One region of the Paenibacillus sp. J22P218 genome, then DNA from elsewhere that is predicted to be linked to it. Evidence: predicted binding sites of a transcription regulator. Region 1 holds the regulator's gene; the other holds the start of a gene.
The links. Region 1 encodes Rex, which represses fermentation and respiration genes when NADH is low (regulators of the CRP and FNR family bind a similar motif). Its sites were predicted from a motif close to TTGTGAAATATTTCACAA; they were not measured.
Positions count from the first base shown of each region.

Region 2: the regulator Rex is predicted to act here: its motif matches at 3,020-3,037, upstream of nadA (quinolinate synthase NadA).

Region 1 is NZ_JBWDNL010000002.1:882,116-887,379, reverse strand. It holds gene AC0YN0_RS12995 (cell wall elongation regulator TseB-like domain-containing protein) at 1-255, opposite strand, end outside; gene AC0YN0_RS12990 (amidohydrolase) at 255-1,565, opposite strand; gene AC0YN0_RS12985 (redox-sensing transcriptional repressor Rex) at 1,546-2,202, opposite strand; gene dinG (ATP-dependent DNA helicase DinG) at 2,199-5,126, opposite strand; gene AC0YN0_RS12975 (hypothetical protein) at 5,131-5,264, opposite strand, start outside.
Region 2 is NZ_JBWDNL010000010.1:71,396-76,659, reverse strand. It holds gene nadC (carboxylating nicotinate-nucleotide diphosphorylase) at 1-368, opposite strand, end outside; gene nadB (L-aspartate oxidase) at 361-1,974, opposite strand; gene nadA (quinolinate synthase NadA) at 2,015-2,953, opposite strand; gene AC0YN0_RS29950 (ABC transporter permease) at 3,289-4,251, opposite strand; gene AC0YN0_RS29945 (ABC transporter permease) at 4,253-5,264, opposite strand, start outside.

The DNA.
Region 1 (5,264 bases):
GCCATCCGCATTTTTACCGGAAACAAACCAACTTACTTGATCCCAAATATGCTTGCTTATTTGATCGACTTCCGTCAAGTCAGCCGCTTCTATCGCTTCGGCTTTCGCCTCCCTCTCATCCGACCAGCGAGGAGACTTGATATCCTTATAATAAATCGCAGTCGTCGTGATGATGATGAGCAGAACGGCGACGATGACAAAGATCCATCGCTGCGTAGTCATAATCGGCTGGCGTTTCTTCGTATCCGCACGCATTAGGCTTGCAGCAAACGCTCGAAGCTCGCTTGCGCTTCGAAGCGGATTTGTTCTTCATCCAGCAATGTACATTCACCATTTTGAACAACTTGACGTCCATCTACCCACACATGCTGCACATCGCGCCCCGAGCCGGAATAAACCAAATGCGATACGATATCTGTCAGCGGGTAGAACTGAGGCTGATCCAAATTAATCGCAATAAAGTCGGCTTTCATGCCTACACGCAAGACGCCAATCTGATCTTGCTGCCAGATCGAGCGGGCGCCATATACGGTTCCCATACGAAGCGCTTCAACCGCAGGGATTGCCGTCGGATCGCCAGACACTCCCTTGTGCAGAAGTGCGGCAAGTTTAATCTCTTGGAACAAGTCCAGGTTATTGTTGCTCGCTACGCTATCCGTCCCAAGCGATACGGTAACGCCAGCTTTAAGAAGATCAGTCACGCGGGCAACGCCGCTCGCCAGCTTCAAGTTGCTGACCGGGTTGTGGGATACCGCAACGCCGCGCGCGGCTAGCAGCTCGATCTCGGCATCGTTAAGATGTACGGCATGGGCTACAAGCGATGGACGGGAGAAAAAGCCGTGCTTGTCCAAATGCTCAACAGGACGTAAGGCGTAATCGCGAACGTTTTGCTCTACCTCGGCAATTGTCTCGGACATATGAGTATGAAGAGGCAGGTTATAGTCATGCGCCGCTTGAACGAATCGCTCTATATAATCAGGCGGACATGTATAGGGTGCATGAGGCGATATCATCGTCGTAATTCTACCGTCGGCTTTGCCATTCCAATCACGGGCAAAGGCTATCGCTTCTGCCAGCTTCGCGTCTTGCACTTCCTTCTCGCACAAGCCGATAACGCCGCGCGTCAAGCAGCCCCGAATACCAGATTGCTCAACCATCATAGCGACCTGATCCATCCGATCATACATATCGACGAATGCCGTCGTACCTGTCTTAAGCATCTCGACGATAGCGAGTGCGCTGCCCGCCTTCGTATCTTGATCGACATACTTCGCTTCCATCGGCCACATCTTCTCTTGCAGCCATACTTGCAAATTTTGATCGTCCGAATATCCGCGCAACAGCGTCATTGCCGCATGTCCGTGGGTGTTAATCAGTCCCGGCATAAAAGCCAGCTTGCTGCCGTCAATCTTGCGCGCATCGGCCGCAACGTCGACAGGCGCAACAGGCGCAGCTTCTCCTAAGTATGTAATACGGTCATTCGTTACGACCATATGTCCTTTAAACGTCATGCGGCTCTCATCCATCGTGATGAATAAGCCGTTCTCAATCCATAGTTGACTCATTAGCTGATTCTCCTTCTCCTGCTAAATAATAGGCCAAGCTAAGCAAATCACGCGTGAAATCGGCGTTGTGAATCCGAATATGCTCGGGAACGCGCAGAATGGCGGGCGCGAAGTTCAATATGCCTTCGATTCCGGCTTCCACGAATTGATTCGCGACGTTCTGCGCTTCGTGGGCAGGCACGGTAATGATACCGATTCGAATACTTTGCTGGACGATAATTCGCGGCAGTTCTTCCATCGGCAGTACCTGCAGGTTGTTAATGCTAATGCCGATTTTGCTCGGATGAGCGTCGAACACGGCCGTGATTTTCATATTGTCTTTGGAATACTTATTGTAATTGCATAAAGCATGTCCTAGATTACCGGCACCGGCGAGCGCTACGTTAATCGGTTGATCGACCTTCAGTATTTGTCTGATCTTCTCGATGAGATACAAAACGTCATAGCCGATCCCTTTGCGGCCGAACTCTCCGAAATAAGCGAGATCCTTGCGAATCTGAGCAGGATTAAGGTCGAGCTTAACGCCCAATTCCTGAGATGAAACGGTTTGAACTTCACGAGTATGCAGCTCGTTCAATACTTGAAGATAGATAGGCAGCCGTCTAACGACAGCTTCTGATATTTTCGTCTGCTTCAACCTTTCTCCTCCTCTGATATCGCTGGTTTTTGCTCATTCGAATCCTTCTTATCTGTTGCACTTACGCTGCTGCTTAGCCACTCTCGCATGCGCAGCACCATTTGCTCCGTATGCATCGTCTCGATCTTCGGTCCCGGTAAGGAATACAGGAAATGCTTGCCGTAATACGCATCGATGATCCGCGTATCGTAGATGATGACAATGCCTTTGTCTTGCGATGTTCGCACGAGCCGTCCGAATCCTTGCTTGAATCGGATGACGGCTTGCGGTATGGACAGCTTCATGAACGGATTTTGCTTCTGCCTGAGCAGCAGTTCTGACTTAGCCTCCGCAAGCGGATGGTTAGGCGGCTGGAACGGCAAGCGTACAATGGCGAGACAGATGAGCGCTTCCCCGGGAATGTCTACCCCTTCCCAGAAGCTGCTCGTCCCGAGCAGAACCGATTCGGGCTGCTGCCGGAAACGTCTCGTCAGCTTCGTCCGGTTGCCGCTGTCGATGCCTTGGCCGAGCACTTGTATGCCGGACTCAGACAAACGTTCCTTAAGCGGCTCATACACTTGCTTCAGCATCTTGTACGATGTGAATAATACAAGCATTCTTCCCTTCGTTTCCTTCGCCGATGCCGCCAATGATTCCGTCAACATATCTAAGTAGGCTTGATCCACATAGGAACCTTTCAATACCGGGAAGTTGCGCGGGATGACGACTAGCGCCTGCTCCCGATAATTGAACGGCGACGGCAATTGCACGGTCTTAAGCCGGCCTTGCTCCTCGTACCCTGTAAGTCCTAGCTGTTCGGCCGCGTATTGGAACGACTTCTGCACGGATAAGGTAGCCGAAGTCATGACAATGCTTTCTTTGACATCGAAGAAATATTTCTGAAGCTGCTCGCTCACATCTACCGGTGCTGCATACAAATGAACCGAACGATAACGATAGGCGCTGCTCGCCTCAATCCAGAATACGGACGCTACCTGCTCCAGCTTGATGAAAATATGCAATTCATCCTTTACGCGGGTCAAATCCCTTAAAGCACCGTTAAGATCCGTGATGGCAGCTTGAATCGTTGAATCATCCACACGATCTTTAATATCAATAACCATTTTGTCCAACGTTCGAATAATCCGATTAAGCTCCGTATGCACATTACCTTCAGTCGTAACGGCGTCGTCCCAACCGGCTGGCAGCTCGCCGATCTTCAAGCGGCAAACCGCTTGCCCGGCTTCGCCTGAAGCAAGCTCATTCGATACCGAGGTAAAGCTATAGAACATTTCGAACAGTTTATCCCAATGTTCTTTAATATCATTAAATATAGGGATGACCGTATCGATTGTCTCCAGCCAAGCTGATTGATGCGCATCATCCTCGTATTGCAGCTTAATTCTAAGAGCTGGAAGCAAGCCAGACCTGGCATCCTTATAGAGACGCTGTACGGCCTGATTAAAAGAGAAATAGCTGACCTGCATGCCAAGATGCTTGCCTGCGACCTCTTCCACATGATGCGCTTCATCTATAATAAGATGGCTGTATGTTGGAAGCAAACGATGATCCGCCTGGATATCGGTGAATAACATCGAATGATTAGTCACACATACATCTGCGATGTTCGATTCCTGCTTGGCGCGGTGATAATAACAACGTTTGAACCACGGACATGCCCGGTTAAGGCAGGAATCGGCATCGCTGGCTACGGTTGACCAGAAGTCAGCGCCTTTGTTGCCGAAATTCAGCTCCTCTTGATCGCCGGTCTCCGTTTCACCAAGCCAAACGACCATTTGTGCAGCTGTAATGACATCATCTATTGGCGATACAAGATCTTTCGTATTCACTTTGCCTTCGAATTTGCGCAAACATAAGTAATTGCCTCTCCCCTTGAAGATCGAAGCCTTGAAAGGAAATGGCAGCACGTCCTCCAGCAGCGGGATATCCCGTTGCCGAAGCTGCTCTTGCAAGTTAATCGTATGTGTGCTGACAACAATCTTTTTATTGTTGCGAATGCCGTAATACAAGGCCGGGATCAGATACCCTAACGACTTGCCTGTTCCCGTTCCCGCTTCAATAAGCAAATGCTGGTCGCTGTTTAAGGCATTGTACACTTCATGGAACATTTCCGTTTGCGCTTCGCGCTCCTCGTAATTTTCGAAGCGAGCTTCGAAACGCGCCTTCACATCCGCCAAATATTGTTCGAAAGACAATTCGCCGAGCGAGATATTGTCGCTCTCGGCTCGCGGCGGCTGTTCTTCTGTCCATTCTCTAACCTTAAGCGCAAATTGATTAAAGTAATCGTATTCTGCAGGCTCGAACACATTTCGAACTTCCATACGCTGCAGCGTCTCTGCTATAAACCAGCTTAAATCGCTTCCATCGTTAATTAGCGCAGATAGCCGCTGCAACGTAAGCAGCGGCAATTGGCGAAGCTTTTGAACAATTTCGATAAATAAGTTCGCAGTAGCGAGAGCATCGCTGTCCGCACGATGGTGGCTTTCATGCTCGATGCCGAACATTTCCGTTACAGCGCCAAGCTGATAAGTCGTAATGGAAGGATATAATATGCGAAGCAGTTCAATTGTATCGAGCCTGCGTCCGGCAAAGCCATGATAACCGCAACGATCAAGCGCTTGATTCAGAAAGCCTGCATCGAAACCAACATTATGCGCGACGAGCACAGCATCATCAAGCAAGGGTATGAGCTGTACGAGCACCTCCTGCAATTCCGGCGCATCTTCAACTACGGCATCGTCTATGCCGGTTAGTTGAGTAATAAAAGCCGGTATCGGTACAGTAGGCCGTACGAAAGTGCTGAACGTTTGTAATACTTCAAGCTCTTCCGAAACAAGGACCAGTCCGATTTGCAAAATATCGTCGGACTGGCTATGCCCGGTCGTCTCTAAATCCAGTACTGCAAATTTCATTCGTTCCCCGATCCTCTCACAAACAGCACAGCTCCGTGCTTCCAAAATATAACGATAATTGCAAAGGCGTTTGCTGACATGACTTCAAGTTGTTCAGCGGGTCGGTAAAGCTGGGATAAACTTGATGAGCCTTCATGAACAGCTTCTCCG
Region 2 (5,264 bases), on a different contig from region 1:
AACTTAGCGGTCTTCGTTGCGATGCCCGATAGGCGCTGCATGAGGTTGAGCGCTAGCCTCTCCCCCGTAAGAAGGCTGTGCGTGCTGCCCTCTACAATCGCAATGACTTTGCCCTTCTCCACACGCTCGCCATCCGTTGCCATGGCCTGGAACACAAGCGATGGATCAACAACCTCGAATACGAGACGGGCAATGGGTAGACCAGCAATAATGCCGCTCTCCTTCACATGGATTACAGCTTTCGACAACGAGCCGCGCGGGATCGTCGTCTCTGTCGTAATGTCTCCGCTGCCTATATCCTCTGCAAGCCAAGCGCGAATCTGATCGCGCATGACCGCATCATATCCGCCTGTCGTCCACTCAAACATCTTCAATACGCTCCTCCGTAATGCCATGTAAACGGTGCAGCACCGTATGCTTGCGCCAATTCTGATCGTCTCGCTGCGGGAAATCCTCACGATAATGCGCTCCGCGGCTCTCTTGTCGCTGCAACGCCGCCTCGGACGTAAGCAGTGCGCAAGTAAGCAGATTCGCGAATTCGTATTCCTCCGCTTTCGTTAGTACCGATTGATAGATCGGAAGCTGACGCTTCAGCTCCTCGATTCCTTTCTCGAGGCCTTTGGCGTTGCGCCGCAAGCCGGCGTACCTAACCATAATTTTTTGCAGCTTCAGCCTTTTCTCGACAATCGCCTGTGTCGGCGCGCTTACGCGGCCCGGCTCATTCTCGATTACAGCCACAACGTCGTTCTTCGGCAAATCGTTGATCCGTTTCACAATACGACGGCCGAAGACGATCGCCTCGGACAACGAATTGCTGGCAAGCCGATTAGCGCCATGAACACCTGTCGAGGATACTTCGCCGCAGGCAAAAAGCCGCTTTATATTTGTTTCCCCATTTAGATCGGTTTTGACTCCGCCCATCATATAATGCATGGCCGGCGCAACCGGAATCCAATCGGACGTCAAGTCGAGACCATACCTCAAACAGTATTCATATATGGTAGGAAAACGATGCTTCACCATCTCTGGCGACTCATGAGTAATATCTATGTAGACAAAAGTCGATTTCGTTTCTTCCATCTCGCTGACGATGGCTCTTGCCACAATATCGCGCGGCGCAAGTTCCAACTGCTCATGGTAACGTTCCATGAAGCGCTCGCCTTTAATATTACGCAAATAAGCCCCTTCTCCGCGTACCGCTTCCGATATGAGGAAGCGCGGCGCGCCTGGATAACAGAGCGAGGTAGGATGGAATTGAATGAACTCTACATCTTGAATGTAGGCACCGGCGCGATAGGCGATGGCGATACCGTCACCTGTAGCAACTTCCGGATTCGTCGTATACCGATACAATTGGCCTGCTCCGCCCGAGCTGAGAATGACTGCCTTGCCCCGCACGAATACACGCTGTCCGCTAGGCTTCTGTACGATCGCGCCGCAGCATACGCCGTCATGTGTCACAAGGTCGATCACGAAGTGATCGTCCCATACTTCAATCTTCGGATTGTTAACCGCATTGGCCGACAACGCTCTTACAATCTCATAGCCGGTCGCATCCCCGTTGGCATGCAAAATACGGCGCTGGCTATGAGCACCTTCCTTCGTGAGCGCGAACTCGCCGTTCTCCACATCGAACTGCGTCCCCATCGAGATGAGACTCTGCACGCCTCGCGGCCCTTCATGGACAAGCGCATTCACCGCTTCTTCGGAGCATAAGCCTGCGCCAGCTATTAACGTATCTTGCAAATGATAGGCAGGCGAATCCTCGTCCGATATAACCGCGGCAATGCCTCCCTGTGCATAGCGGGTATTGCTGTCGAGCAGCGACTTCTTCGTAATCATCAATACCGAGTTGTCCTCGCTAGACCGTATAGCGGTAAAAAGACCGGCAATGCCGGCCCCGATAACGATGACATCCTTATCCACAACAGGCAGCTCGTCCAGCTGCACATCAACCAAGTATCTAGGAATCATGATGACGCTCCTTTGAATTTGAGCATAGGAGTAGCGCATCCTACTTTACAAGTAGCATGCGCTCCAAGGACAAACGGGCTTGATCCGCAATATGCGGCGGTACGTAGATTTGCGGTTGCATCGTCTCAAGCGCTTTGACGAGCTTCTTCAAATTATTAACCTTCATGTTCGGACAAACCAAATATTTCGAAGCAAAGTGGAACGTCTTGCCCGGGCTGTCGAGTCGAAGCTGGTATCCCGTGCCGTCCTCTGTGCCAACGATAAACTCTTGGCAATCTGATTCTTTGCAATATTTAATGATAGCGGTTGTACTTCCGACGAAATCGCCAAGCTCTACCACTTCTGGACGGCATTCCGGATGAACGACGAACTGCGCATTCGGATACTTCGCTTTCATCTCTTCAACATCCTTGACGGTGAGCATGTCATGGGTGTTGCAGTAGCCTTCCCAAATGATCATTTTCTTGTCGGTATTCTGTTGCACGTAGTGGCCAAGGTTTTTGTCCGGCACCCAGATCACTTCATCGCCCTCTACCGAGTTAACAACCTTCACCGCATTCGCCGATGTACAGCAAATATCCGTCTCTGCCTTAATCTCTGCCGACGAGTTGATGTACGTCACAACCTTCGCGTTCGGATGCTGAGCCTTCAGCTTGCGCAAACCGTCGACGTTAACCATATCTGCCATTGGGCAGCCGGCGCGTTCGTCCGGAATGATGACCGTCTTGTTAGGAGCAAGGATCTTCGCGCTTTCCCCCATGAAGTGAACGCCGCAAAATACGATGACTTCTGCATCGGTTTGCGCCGCTTTCTGTGCGAGCAGGAACGAATCGCCGCGAAAATCGGCCACTTCCTGTATTTCATCACGCTGATAGTAATGAGCCAAAATAATGGCGTTACGTTCTTTCTTTAATTGCAACAGCCTCTCACGCAGTTCCCGGTTTTGTTCCGCCTTGCGTTCCAGCGCTAATGCTTCCACAGTGGATCCTCTCCTCTTATGAGGGATGGGAGTCAACTCCCATTCCGATATGCGGCAAGTGCTACTTTGTGAATTGATGCACATACTCAGAAAGTCGCTTGCCTATAGTTTAAACCAAAAGGGATAAATTCATTTGATTAAGATTTAATTTACACTTGGTAAATGGCTCTGTCAATGCGTAAACGCCTTTTTCTAGAACCATTTTTGAAATTGCTTTGTCGAGCGAGGTTTTCACTTTTGTTCAAGGTACAATTTGCTCTTATAGACCGCCAAAATAAAAGACTGTCTCTAGGCTCACCTGGAGACAGTCTTCAACAAATCGAGGACCGAATTCATTACCGTCTAGCCGGATCGTACGGCTCGCCGAGCGCCGCAGGGGCATTCGAGCGGCCGATGCCGCCAGCGAGAACGATCAGCGTCAGCACATACGGCAGCATGTAGAAAAATTCAGCCGGAATTTGCTTCGAAAATTCGAATAGCTGGGCAAAGTTGCGCAGCGCTTGCGCGAAACCGAAGAACATCGCCGCTCCCACTACGCCAAGCGGATTCCACTTGCCGAAGATGAGCGCCGCCAAAGCGATAAAGCCTTGACCGGAAATCGTGTTGTGAGCGAAGCTGCTTGTCGTCGTCAGCGTAATTGTCGCGCCGCCAAGACCGGCTAACGCGCCGCTCAGCATAACGCCGATGTAACGATACTTCGTCACGCTGATGCCTACCGTATCGGCCGAGCTCGGATGCTCGCCAACTGCACGCAGGCGCAGCCCGAACGGCGTGCGGAACAGTACAAAGTAACTGATGCCCGCAAGAATAAGAGCTATATAAGTAGTAGGATATGAATTGAACAATCCGTTGCCGATTATCGGAATGGACGATAATCCTGGTATTGCCCATTTCTCGAAGACGAAGTCGAGCATCGTCGTTTGGCCCGAATCATTGTACAGACTTCTCGTCAAATAGATGGCAAGTCCGAGCGCCAAAATATTAATAACGACGCCGACAACCGTCTGATCCGAGCGAAACGTAATCGTTGCAACTGCGTGCAGGAGCGAGAAGAGCACGCCATATATCGCTGCCGCGGCTAATCCGATCCAAGGAGCCGATTCTTCCAGACCTGCTTGGATCGCATAATCGGTAACGACTGCCGCTGCGAAGGCGCCGGACACCATAAGACCCTCAAGACCGATATTAACGACGCCTGACCGTTCGGAGAAAAGACCTCCGAGGGCGGTGAAGATGAGTGCAGTCGAGAACACGAGCGTAATGTTGAGCAGTTGCCCAAGTACTTCAATAACGTTCATCCTACACCGCCTCCTTCCGTTTTTCTGCCCGTTTGCTTAAAAACGGCTTCAAGAAAAACTTCACAATGCCATGGGAAGCAACGAAAAAAATAACCGACCCGATCACGATCCGCACAATTTCCTGCGGCACTTCAGCGCCAAAGTTCATGCCAGCGGAGCCATAGGACAAGCCGCCGAACAAGATCGCGCCGAGCAGCACGCCAACCGGCGTATTGCCGCCAAGCAGAGCAACCGCGATGCCGTCGAAGCCATAACCCCATGTTGCGGCCATAACCGTCTGATAACCGAAGACGCCCAATATTTCGAAAACGCCGCCAAGGCCCGCGAAAATACCACTTATGAACATCGACTTGATAAGCGTGCTCTTCACGTTCATGCCGGCATACAGCGCAGCATCTGGATTGTGGCCGACCGCACGAAGCTCGTATCCCTGCTTCGTCCGCCATAACAGGACATAGAACACAACGACACAAATAATCGCGACTAACGTCCCCCAGTGCATACGGGCATTGCCCATCAGCTCAACGAGCCAATCAATCGACAATCTTGCAGAATCATGCACATTCGGCGTTTTCTGCTGGCCTTGCTGCACAAGGAACTTCGCCACGATAAAGTTCGATAGGAACAAGGCGATCCAGTTCAGCATAATCGAAGATATAACCTCGTTTACGCCGCGCTTTGCTTTCAAGTAACCGACGATGCCTGCCCAGATCCCACCGAACAACGCACCTGTAACAACAGCAAGCGGCGCATGAAGATACCACGGCAACTCCAAACCAACACCGACAAGCGTCGCGCCGGTCATCCCCATCATGAATTGGCCCTCTACACCGATATTAAATAATCCCGTACGGAAGGCAAAAGCAACAGCAAGTCCCGTGAAGATAAGCGGTGTTATCGCACGGATCGCTTCACCTATATCATACGGACTGCCGAATACCATCTTAACGAGAGAGGTGTATGCCAATATCGGATTATAGCCTCCCGCAAGCATAACTAGCGCTCCACATAAT